One region of the Roseomonas sp. BN140053 genome, then DNA from elsewhere that is predicted to be linked to it. Evidence: predicted binding sites of a transcription regulator. Region 1 holds the regulator's gene; the other holds the start of a gene.

Region 1 (4,260 bases):
CGCCGTGCGGGCCCCGCCGATATGCAGGAAGCCGGTGGGCGAGGGGGCGAAGCGCGTGCGGACGGTCATGATGGGCGCGGCATAGCACCCGCGGGCCGGGCTGTTGAGGCGTTGTTGCGCCGGCACGCCGTCCCCGGGCCGCAGTTGTGCCGGTCGGCGGGATGGTCAACCCTGCCGCGTGCTGTTCGCCAGCCATCCCGCCGCCGCACCTGTTTGGCACCCCCGGCGCCTCGCCGGCCGCCTGTCCGCCCTGCTGGAGGCCGAATGGCCCTCCCTACCGCTCTGGCTGCCGGTGGCGCTCGGGGCGGGGGTGCTGGTGTATTTCGCGCGCGGCAGCGAACCCGTGGGCGATTGGTGGTGGTTGCCCTGGCCCCTGCTGGCGCTCGCGCTAGCACTGCGCGCGCATCGGCCGGTCCCGGCCATGCTGGTCGGGCTGGTCGCGGCCGGAACGCTGGGCTTCGCGGCGGCGCATTGGGAAACGCAGCGGCAGCCACCCGTGCCGGCGCTGCCCACGCGGGCCGTGATCCTGACCGGTGAGGTCGATTCGGTGGACCTGCTGCCAGAAGGGCGGCGCGTGCTGGTGCGCGCCGCGCGCCTGGGCGAGGGCGCCGCACCCCTGGAGCGCAGCCTGCGCATCCGCCTGCGCGCCAATGATCCCGCGCGGCCGCAGCCCGGCGACCAGATCCGAGTGCGCGCGCTGCTGCGGCCGCCGGCCGCCCCCGTCGCCCCCGGCAGCTACGACTTCCAGCGCGCCGCCTTTTTCTCCGGCCTGGCGGGCAGCGGCACGGCACTGGGCCCGGTCGAGATTTTGTCGGCGGGTTCCAGCCTCGGCTTCGCCGGCCTGCGCGACGCCATCGCGGCCCGGGTCGGCGCGGCGCTGCCGGGCGCGCCGGGCGCCGTGGCGGCCGCATTGCTGGCGGGAACCCAGACGGGCATCCCGACCGAAGCCCTGGTGGCCATGCGCGACAGCGGCATCGCGCACCTGCTCTCCGTCGGAGGGCTGCACGTCGCCATCGTGATCGGGCTCGGCTTCGCCGTGACGCGCTTCCTGGTGTCGCTGGCGCCCTTCCTGGCGCTGCGCCTGGACGCGAAGGCGATGGGCGGCGTGGTCGGCCTGCTGCTCGGGGGCGCCTACACGGTGCTGACGGGATTGCAGGTTCCCATGCTGCGGGCCTTCGCGCTGGCCCTGGTGGCCACGGCCGGGCTGCTGCTCGGGCGGCGGGCCGTATCCTTGCGCAGCATGGCCCTGGCGGCCGCGGTCGTGCTGCTGTGGCAACCCGATGCCGTGCTCGGCCCCTCCTTCCAGATGTCCTTTGCCGCCGGGCTGGCGCTGTCCGCGGGGTGGGAGGCGATGCGCGGCACGGTCCGGCGCTGGCAGGGGGACGGGCGGCTCCGGACGCGTGCGCTCCTCCTGCTCGCCGGGCTGTGCCTCACTTCGGTGATCGCCGGGCTCGCCACCATGCCCTTCGGGCTGCACCATTTCGGCCGGCTGCAGATCTACGGCGTGCTGTCCAACGCCGTGGCGGTGCCCGTCACCTCCTTCTGGGTCATGCCGGCGGGGATGCTGGCCATGGCGCTGATGCCCCTGGGGCTGGAAGGCTGGGCGCTGACCGTCATGGGATGGGGGCTGGACGTCGTGCTGCTGACGGCGCGGGTGGTCGCTGCCTGGCCGGCCGCGGCCACGGTGGCGCCGCCGATCCCGGCCTCCGGTCTGCTGCTGATAGCGGCCGGTCTCTGCTGGCTCTGCCTGTGGCGCACGCGGTTGCGGCTGCTGGGCATTGCGCCGGTGATCCTGGGGATTGCCTCGGGCAGCTGGACACCGCGGCCGGACTTACTGGTGTCCTCCGACGGACGGCTGATCGCCCTGGCCACCGAGAACGGCGTGTTCCTGGAACGGGCTTCGGGCTCGGGGGACTTCACCCGGGACAACTGGCTGCGGGGATGGGGCGAAGTTTCCGCGCAGCCCTTCCCGCGGCACGGCGAGGCCGCGAACGGCGCCGTGTCCTGCACGGAAGCGAGCTGCCTGCTGCGGCCGGGGGACAACACGCCGATGGCCGCGCTGCTGCGGGCCGCCGCGGTGCCGAGGGGCTCGCCCCCCATACCGGTGCTGGCGGCACCCTGGTGCGGCCGCGCCGCCGTGCTGGTGTCGGCGGAACCGATCCGCGGCCGCTGCCCCCCGGGAACGGCGCAGCCTGCGATCGTCGACCGGTTCAGCGTGTGGCGAAACGGCGCCCACGCCATCCGCCTGCGCCCCGACGGGGTGGAGGTGGTGTCCGACCGCGCCTGGCGCGGCGACCGGCCCTGGGTTCCGCCGCTGCCCGTGCCGCGGCTGCGCGAACCCGCGGCGCCGACGGATGAGGGCGGCGCGGCCTTCCGCCCGGAAGCGCCTCAGTAGCGGCGCAGCAGCCCGATCAGCTTGCCCTGCACCTTCACGCGGTCGGGGCCGAAGATGCGGGTCTCGTAGCGGGCATTGGCCGCTTCCAGCGCGATGGAGTTGCCGCGCTTGCGCAGCCGCTTCAGCGTGACCTCGGCCTCGTCCACCAGGGCCACCACGATGGCGCCGTTATCCGCCACGTCGCCGCGCCGGATGATCACGGTGTCGCCGTCCAGGATGCCGGCATCCACCATCGAATCGCCGGCGACTTCCAGGGCGTAGTGGTCGCCGCTGCCCAGCAGGGCGGCCGGGACCTCGATGCTGGTGCCCTGGTCGCGCAGCGCCTCGATCGGCAGGCCGGCGGCGATGCGGCCGTACAGGGGCAGGTGCACCGCGGCGGCGTCGTTGCTGCGGGCGATGCCGCTCAGGTTGGGCGCGAAATTGCCGCGGATGACGTTGGGCGCGAAGCCTGCCGCGGGGGCGGGCGCCGGGGCCGGCTTCACCGGGGCCAGGTTGTCGGGCAGCCGCATCACTTCCAAGGCGCGGGCGCGGTGGGCGCGCCGCTTCAGGAAGCCGCGCTCCTCCAGCGCCGTGATCAGGCGGTGAATACCGGACTTGGAGCGCAGGTTCAGCGCTTCCTTCATTTCCTCGAAGGACGGCGAGAACCCGGTCTGACGCAGGTGCTGATCGATGAAGGCGAGCAGCTCGTGCTGCTTCCGCGTGAGCATGATGCGTTCTCCGGCCGCGATGCGGGCGAACAAAACAGCAACCCGCTCCGCTGTTCTAGATAGGTTCCAACCGGTTGGTCAAGTTGTCCCCACGATTCACAGGCCAAGTGCCGCGAGATGGATGATCTCCACCCGCGATCCCGCCGGCAAGGGGGGCGCGTGCGGCGCTCGGATCACCAGGGCATCGGCGGCCGCGAGGGTCCGCAGCATGGAGCTGTCCTGCATCGCGAAGGGCGTCGCCACGGTTTCCCCGCCCTCGCCGACCTCGATTCGCGCCCGCAGGTAGTCCTGCCGCCGGTCGTTCGCCGCCAGGTCGCGGCCGACCAGGGCGGTCTGGGTCGGCGTCGGCCCGGCGGGCAGGCCGGACAGCCGGGCAATGGCCGGCAGCAGGAACAGCACGCCGCAGACCAGGGCGGAAACCGGGTTCCCGGGCAGGCCCAGAAGGGGAACATGGCGCAGCCGGCCCCAGATCAGCGGCTTTCCCGGGCGCATGGCGATTTGCCAGAAATCGAGCTCGAATCCCTGCGGCACCAGGGCGCTCTGCACCAGGTCGTGGTCGCCGACGCTGGCGCCCCCCGTGGTCACCAGCAGGTCGCAGCCGGCCGAGGCCGCACCGGCCGCCGCGACGGCATCAGGCCGGTCAGCCGCGATGGGCAGCACCACCGGCTCCGCCCCGGCCGCGCGCACCAGGGCCGCCAGGGCGTGGGCGTTGGAGGAGACGATGTTGCCGGCGGCCAGCGGCTCGCCGGGCAGCACGATCTCGTCCCCGGTGGCCAGGATGCCGATTCGCGGCCGCCGGTGCACGGTCAGCCAGGGATGGTTGGCGGCCGCGGCCAGGCCGATGTCCCGGGCGTTGAGGCGGCGACCGGCCGGCAGCAGCGCGTCGCCGGCGGCGAAGTCCAGCCCGCGGCGGCGGATCCAGCGCCCGGCCGTCACGGCTTCCCGCACGGTGACGGCGTTTCCCGACCGCTCGGCATCCTCCTGCAGCAGGACGCCGTCGGCCCCGTCCGGCAACACCGCCCCGGTGAAGATGCGCACCGCTTCGCCCGGGCCGACCTGCCCGGCGAAGGGATGCCCGGCCGGGGCCTCGCCGGTGACCGACAGGGTGGCGCCCTCGGTCGCGTCGGCGGCGCGCAGGGCGTAGCCGTCCATCGCCGA
Region 2 (4,260 bases), on a different contig from region 1:
CCGCCCTGGCCGCGCTGCTGCTGGCCCTCGCCGTGGCCGCGGTCTGGGGCATCAGTCGGCTGGGTTGAGGCCGGCGCCCGGCGATGAACAGCACCGGGGCCTAGGGGGACGCCGCTTCTTCCGGAGCCCCCCCGTCCGCTCAGCGGCCGCGGAAGTTGCGGTGGCAGCCGCCGCAACTGGCGCCCATGGCCTGGAAGGCGGTGGCCGTGGCCGCCGCGTCGCCGCTGGCCGCGGCGCGCCGCAGATTCCCCGCCGCTTCCGCCGCCGTGGCCGAGGCGCGCTCGAAGCCGGCGCGGTCGGACCAGACGGAAGCCAGCGCCTTGGTGTCGCCCGTTTCGGTGCCCGGCGGAAACAGCGCCGGCAGGCCGACGAAGTAGCTCTGCATCTCCGCCGCCCGCGGCACGATGGAGGCGATGTCGCCGCGGCTGTCCAGCACGGCCTTGATGGCTTCCAGGTGCCGCTGGTTGGCCTTCATCTCGTCCTTGCGCTGGGCGATCGGGTTGGCCGACACCGCCGGGGGCGTCGGGGCCGTGCCGGTTCCCTGCGCCGCCGCCATTCCGATCCCGGCCACCACCAGCCCCGCCGCCAGCCAACCGCTCCGCATGACGCGAATCTCCCGTGTTCGTGTGCGGCAGCGTGGCACGGGCGGGGGGGATGCAGGCAAGGGCTTCAACCCTGCCTTCGGAGCGCCGCTCACACCACCCGCAGCGGCCGCGGCGGGCCGGGCGGCAGCTCGACCCGGATGGGGTCGCCGGGATGCACCTCGCCGCCCGCCAGCACCACGCCCATGATCCCGGCCCGGCGCAGCAGCCGCCCCGCGGCGTCGCGGTCCAGCACGGCCTGCCGGAGGCCGGGGCGGAAGCGGTCCAGCTGCCCGCAGGGGTGCCGCAGCCCCGTCACCCCCACCACCGCCGCGCCGCCCAGGTGCAGCCGCGCCCCTTCCGGCAGGGCCAGCAGATCCAGCCCCGCGGTGGTGACGTTTTCCCCCATCGCGCCGGGCGCGACGTTGAAGCCGCGCCCGCGCAGCTCCGCGTGCAGTTCCGCCGCGAGGAGATGCACCTGCCGCAGGTTGGGCCGCGTCGGGTCGGCGGCGCGGTCGAAGCGGTGCTGCACCGTGGCGCCGCGATGCGCGTCGCCCTCCACCCCTTCCCCGGCCAGGAGGCGGATGAACAGTTCCTCGGGCTTGGAGAAGCGGTGCGCGCCGCCGCGGCAAACGGCGACCACGCGGGCGGTCACGGCGCGCGCCGCCGCCGTCAGCCGATCGCCGCCACGATCGCGCCCAGCATGGGCTTGAGGTGGAAGTTCTCCCCCGGCTGCATCGCCACCACGCCGCCGGCCTCCTCCACGGCCCGGGCCACCACCGGGCCCACGGCGGCAATGCGGGTGCGGCGCAGCGCCTCGGCCAGCCGCGCTTCCGTGCCGGCGGCCCTGGCCACCTCGCGCAGCCGGCGCACCTGCGGCGAGGAGGTGAAGGCGATCAGGTCCACCTCGCCCGCCGCCATGGCCTCGATCACGGCGGCGACGCGGCCATCCTCCTCCCGGGAAGCGTAGACGTAGGGCGTCACCGGGTCGGGTGCGGCGCCGCGCTCGCGCAGGAAGCCCAGCAGGGCCTCGTTGGGGTTGTCGGGATAGAGCTGCACCCCGACGCGGCGGCCCGCCAGCGGCAGGTTCTCCAGCGCCGCGATCACCCCGGCGGTGGTGGGCAGATCGGCGGAAATGTCGGGCGCCAGCCCGATCGTGCGCAGCCGCGCCGTGGGCTTGGGGCCGCGCACGATCCGCCGCACCCCGGCCAGGGCGGCGCGGAACCCGTCCTCCAGCCCGGCGCGCCCGGCCACGCCCAGTAGGCGCGACAGCCCTTCCCCGGTCAGCAGGATCAGGTCGTCCGGCGGGTTGGCCAGGAAGCGGTGCAGCCAGTCCTCGATCGGCGCGGGGTCGGGGGCGTCCAGGATGGCCACCAGCGGGCAGCGGATCACCGCGGCGCCCTGCCGTTCCAGCATCCGCGCCATCACCTCCAGCTCGCGCGTTTCCGGCACCACCACGCGCCGGCCCGACAGCGGCCCGGCCGGCCCTTCCGCCGCGGTGTTCATCGTGCCGCCCATGCCCCGCTCTCCCGTCGCTGCGCGGGCAGTCTAGTGCGCCCTGGGGACGGGCGCAGCCGCCGGCTCGGCCGGGCAGGCTTGAGCGGCACGGCGGCATCCGGAAAGCTGAGTTCGAGGCTAAACAGGCCTGCCGGGCCTGGCCGCAGGCGCGACGGGGCCGTCGCCGCCCTGCGGGCGCGGCGCCGGGGCCCGCGCCGTGCTGGCGCTGTTCGAGAAGCCAGACGCCTGGCAGGGCTGCCCCACCCCACTGCCCGACCCCTGACCGGCGGTCGTGCCGACGCTGCGTGCAACCAAGTCATGCAGCGAACGTTTAGAGAACAAGCAACGCCACCAGGAACCCGACCCATGGCCCAGACCAAGCAGGACACGCCCCGGCACGACGCCCCCGCGGACGACACCAACCCCAAGTCCCACCCGGAGCCCAACTCCAACGCCGTCAAGGACCCGGATGACTGGACCACCGGCGACGAGGAGATGACCGGCGCCCAGGCCAGCTACCTCAAGACGCTGAGCGAGCAGGCCGGCGAGGAGTTCGACCCCAGCCTGAACAAGGCCGAGGCGTCCAAGCGCATCGACGCGCTGCAGGAAAAGACCGGCCGGGGCCGCTGAGCCGCCCCTCCTTACCGCCGGACGTGAAGGTTCCGGGGCCGCGCTTCGCCGCGGCCCCGGTGCCGTTCAGAAGGCTAGGGCGAGCCCGGCCAGGAAGCCGATCAGCACGTTGACCACGATGGCGCAGGCGATCAGCGCCAGGGTGAACACCAGCCGCCGGTCCTCCGGCACCCGCACCACGATGGGGATGCCGACCCAGAGGATGTAGAGGCTGTACAGGCCCAGGAAGGCCAGGAAGGCCAGCGGGGGCACCAGGAAGAAGATCCCCACCAGCCAGGACGCGGTGGGCGAGTACACCGCCAGCTTCATCGCCTGCAGCGGGTCCGCCGTGCCGCCGAAGCGCGGCGCCAGGAACTCCACCAGCTTGGCCAGCACGAAAACGCCCAGCAGGCCCAGCACGTAGGACACCACCGCGGCCACCAGCGCCGACACCAGCCCGATGCGCAGCCCGGGGTCGACCCGGCTGAGCGCCCCGCCCAGCAGCAACGTGCCGATGAAGCTCGCCACCGCCGGGATCGCCGCCATCGGCACGGCGTAGCCGGTGAAGTGGTCGGCCGGGCGGCCGCCCTCCCCCGCGATCAGCCGCCATTCCGCGGCGGGTTGCAGGATCAGGCCCTTAGCCCGCGATACGATGTTCATTCCCGACACCCCTGCGCGAATCGCGACGACGCGTTCACGGCTTCGGGAGATGTTGCGGGCACTGAACGACCCCGTCCAGCCCGCGCAACGGCGCTTCCCGGATGGCCACGGTGCGCCGCCGCGCGCTTCCGGACCGGCGGCACTTGCGGCAGGGTGCCGCCGTGACACGCCGCTTCCGCCTCCCCGACCGAAGCCTCCTGGTGCTGCTCGCCCTCGGCTTCTCGGCCGGGGTGCCGCTGCCGCTCACCGCCTTCACCCTGCGGCAATGGTTCTCGGAATCCGGGGTGACGCTGACGGCGATCGGGCTGACGGCGCTGATCGGCCTGTCGTACTCGCTGAAGTTCCTGTGGTCGCCGCTGCTGGACGCCGTGCCGCCGCCGCTGTTCCGCCGCTGGGGACGCCGCCGCGGCTGGCTCGCCACCATCCAGATCCCGCTGGCGCTCGCCATCGCCGGCCTCGGCTTCACCGACCCGGCCACCGCGGCCATGACCACCGTGCTGGTGGCGGTGCTGGTGGCCTTCCTGTCGGCCAGCCAGGACATCGTGGTCGACGCCTGGCGCATCGAGGTCCTGCCCGAGCGCGAGCAGGGCTACGGCCTGGCCTGCTACGTGTGGGGCTATCGCGGCGCGCTGCTGGCCAGCAACGCGGGGGCGCTGACGGTGGCCGAGTTCGCCGGCTGGACGGCGGCCTTCGGCTACTGCGCCGCGCTGATCGGGCTGGGCTTCCTGGCCACCGCGCTAGCCGACGAGCCCGAGGCGCCGCACCCGGCGCAGCTGCGCTGGTCCACGCGCCTCCGCGCGGCGGTGGTGGAACCCTTCGGCGAGTTCCTCCGCCGGCCGATGTGGCTGCCCATCCTGCTGTTCGTGGCGCTGTTCAAGCTGGGCGAGGCCCTGGCCGGGGTGATGACCGCGCC

Evidence for each region. The regulator LexA, encoded in region 1, represses DNA repair genes until DNA is damaged. The targets are predictions, from matches to a motif close to TGTTCTANNTANGTTC.
Region 2: ACLIBK_RS17380 (DUF3072 domain-containing protein) is a predicted target of LexA. The motif match lies at 2,404-2,419, and genes of this name have one in related genera.

What each region holds. Positions count from the first base shown of each region.
Region 1 is NZ_JBLLEB010000001.1:345,690-349,949, reverse strand. Features, by position in the region: gene gltX (glutamate--tRNA ligase) at 1-69, opposite strand, end outside; gene ACLIBK_RS01645 (ComEC/Rec2 family competence protein) at 179-2,395, shown strand; gene lexA (transcriptional repressor LexA) at 2,389-3,102, opposite strand; gene glp (gephyrin-like molybdotransferase Glp) at 3,199-4,260, opposite strand, start outside.
Region 2 is NZ_JBLLEB010000021.1:40,926-45,185, reverse strand. Features, by position in the region: gene ACLIBK_RS17400 (cytochrome b/b6 domain-containing protein) at 1-68, shown strand, start outside; gene ACLIBK_RS17395 (cytochrome c) at 140-604, opposite strand; gene ACLIBK_RS17390 (MOSC domain-containing protein) at 694-1,236, opposite strand; gene ACLIBK_RS17385 (uroporphyrinogen-III synthase) at 1,254-2,099, opposite strand; gene ACLIBK_RS17380 (DUF3072 domain-containing protein) at 2,445-2,708, shown strand; gene ACLIBK_RS17375 (Yip1 family protein) at 2,775-3,347, opposite strand; gene ACLIBK_RS17370 (AmpG family muropeptide MFS transporter) at 3,509-4,260, shown strand, end outside.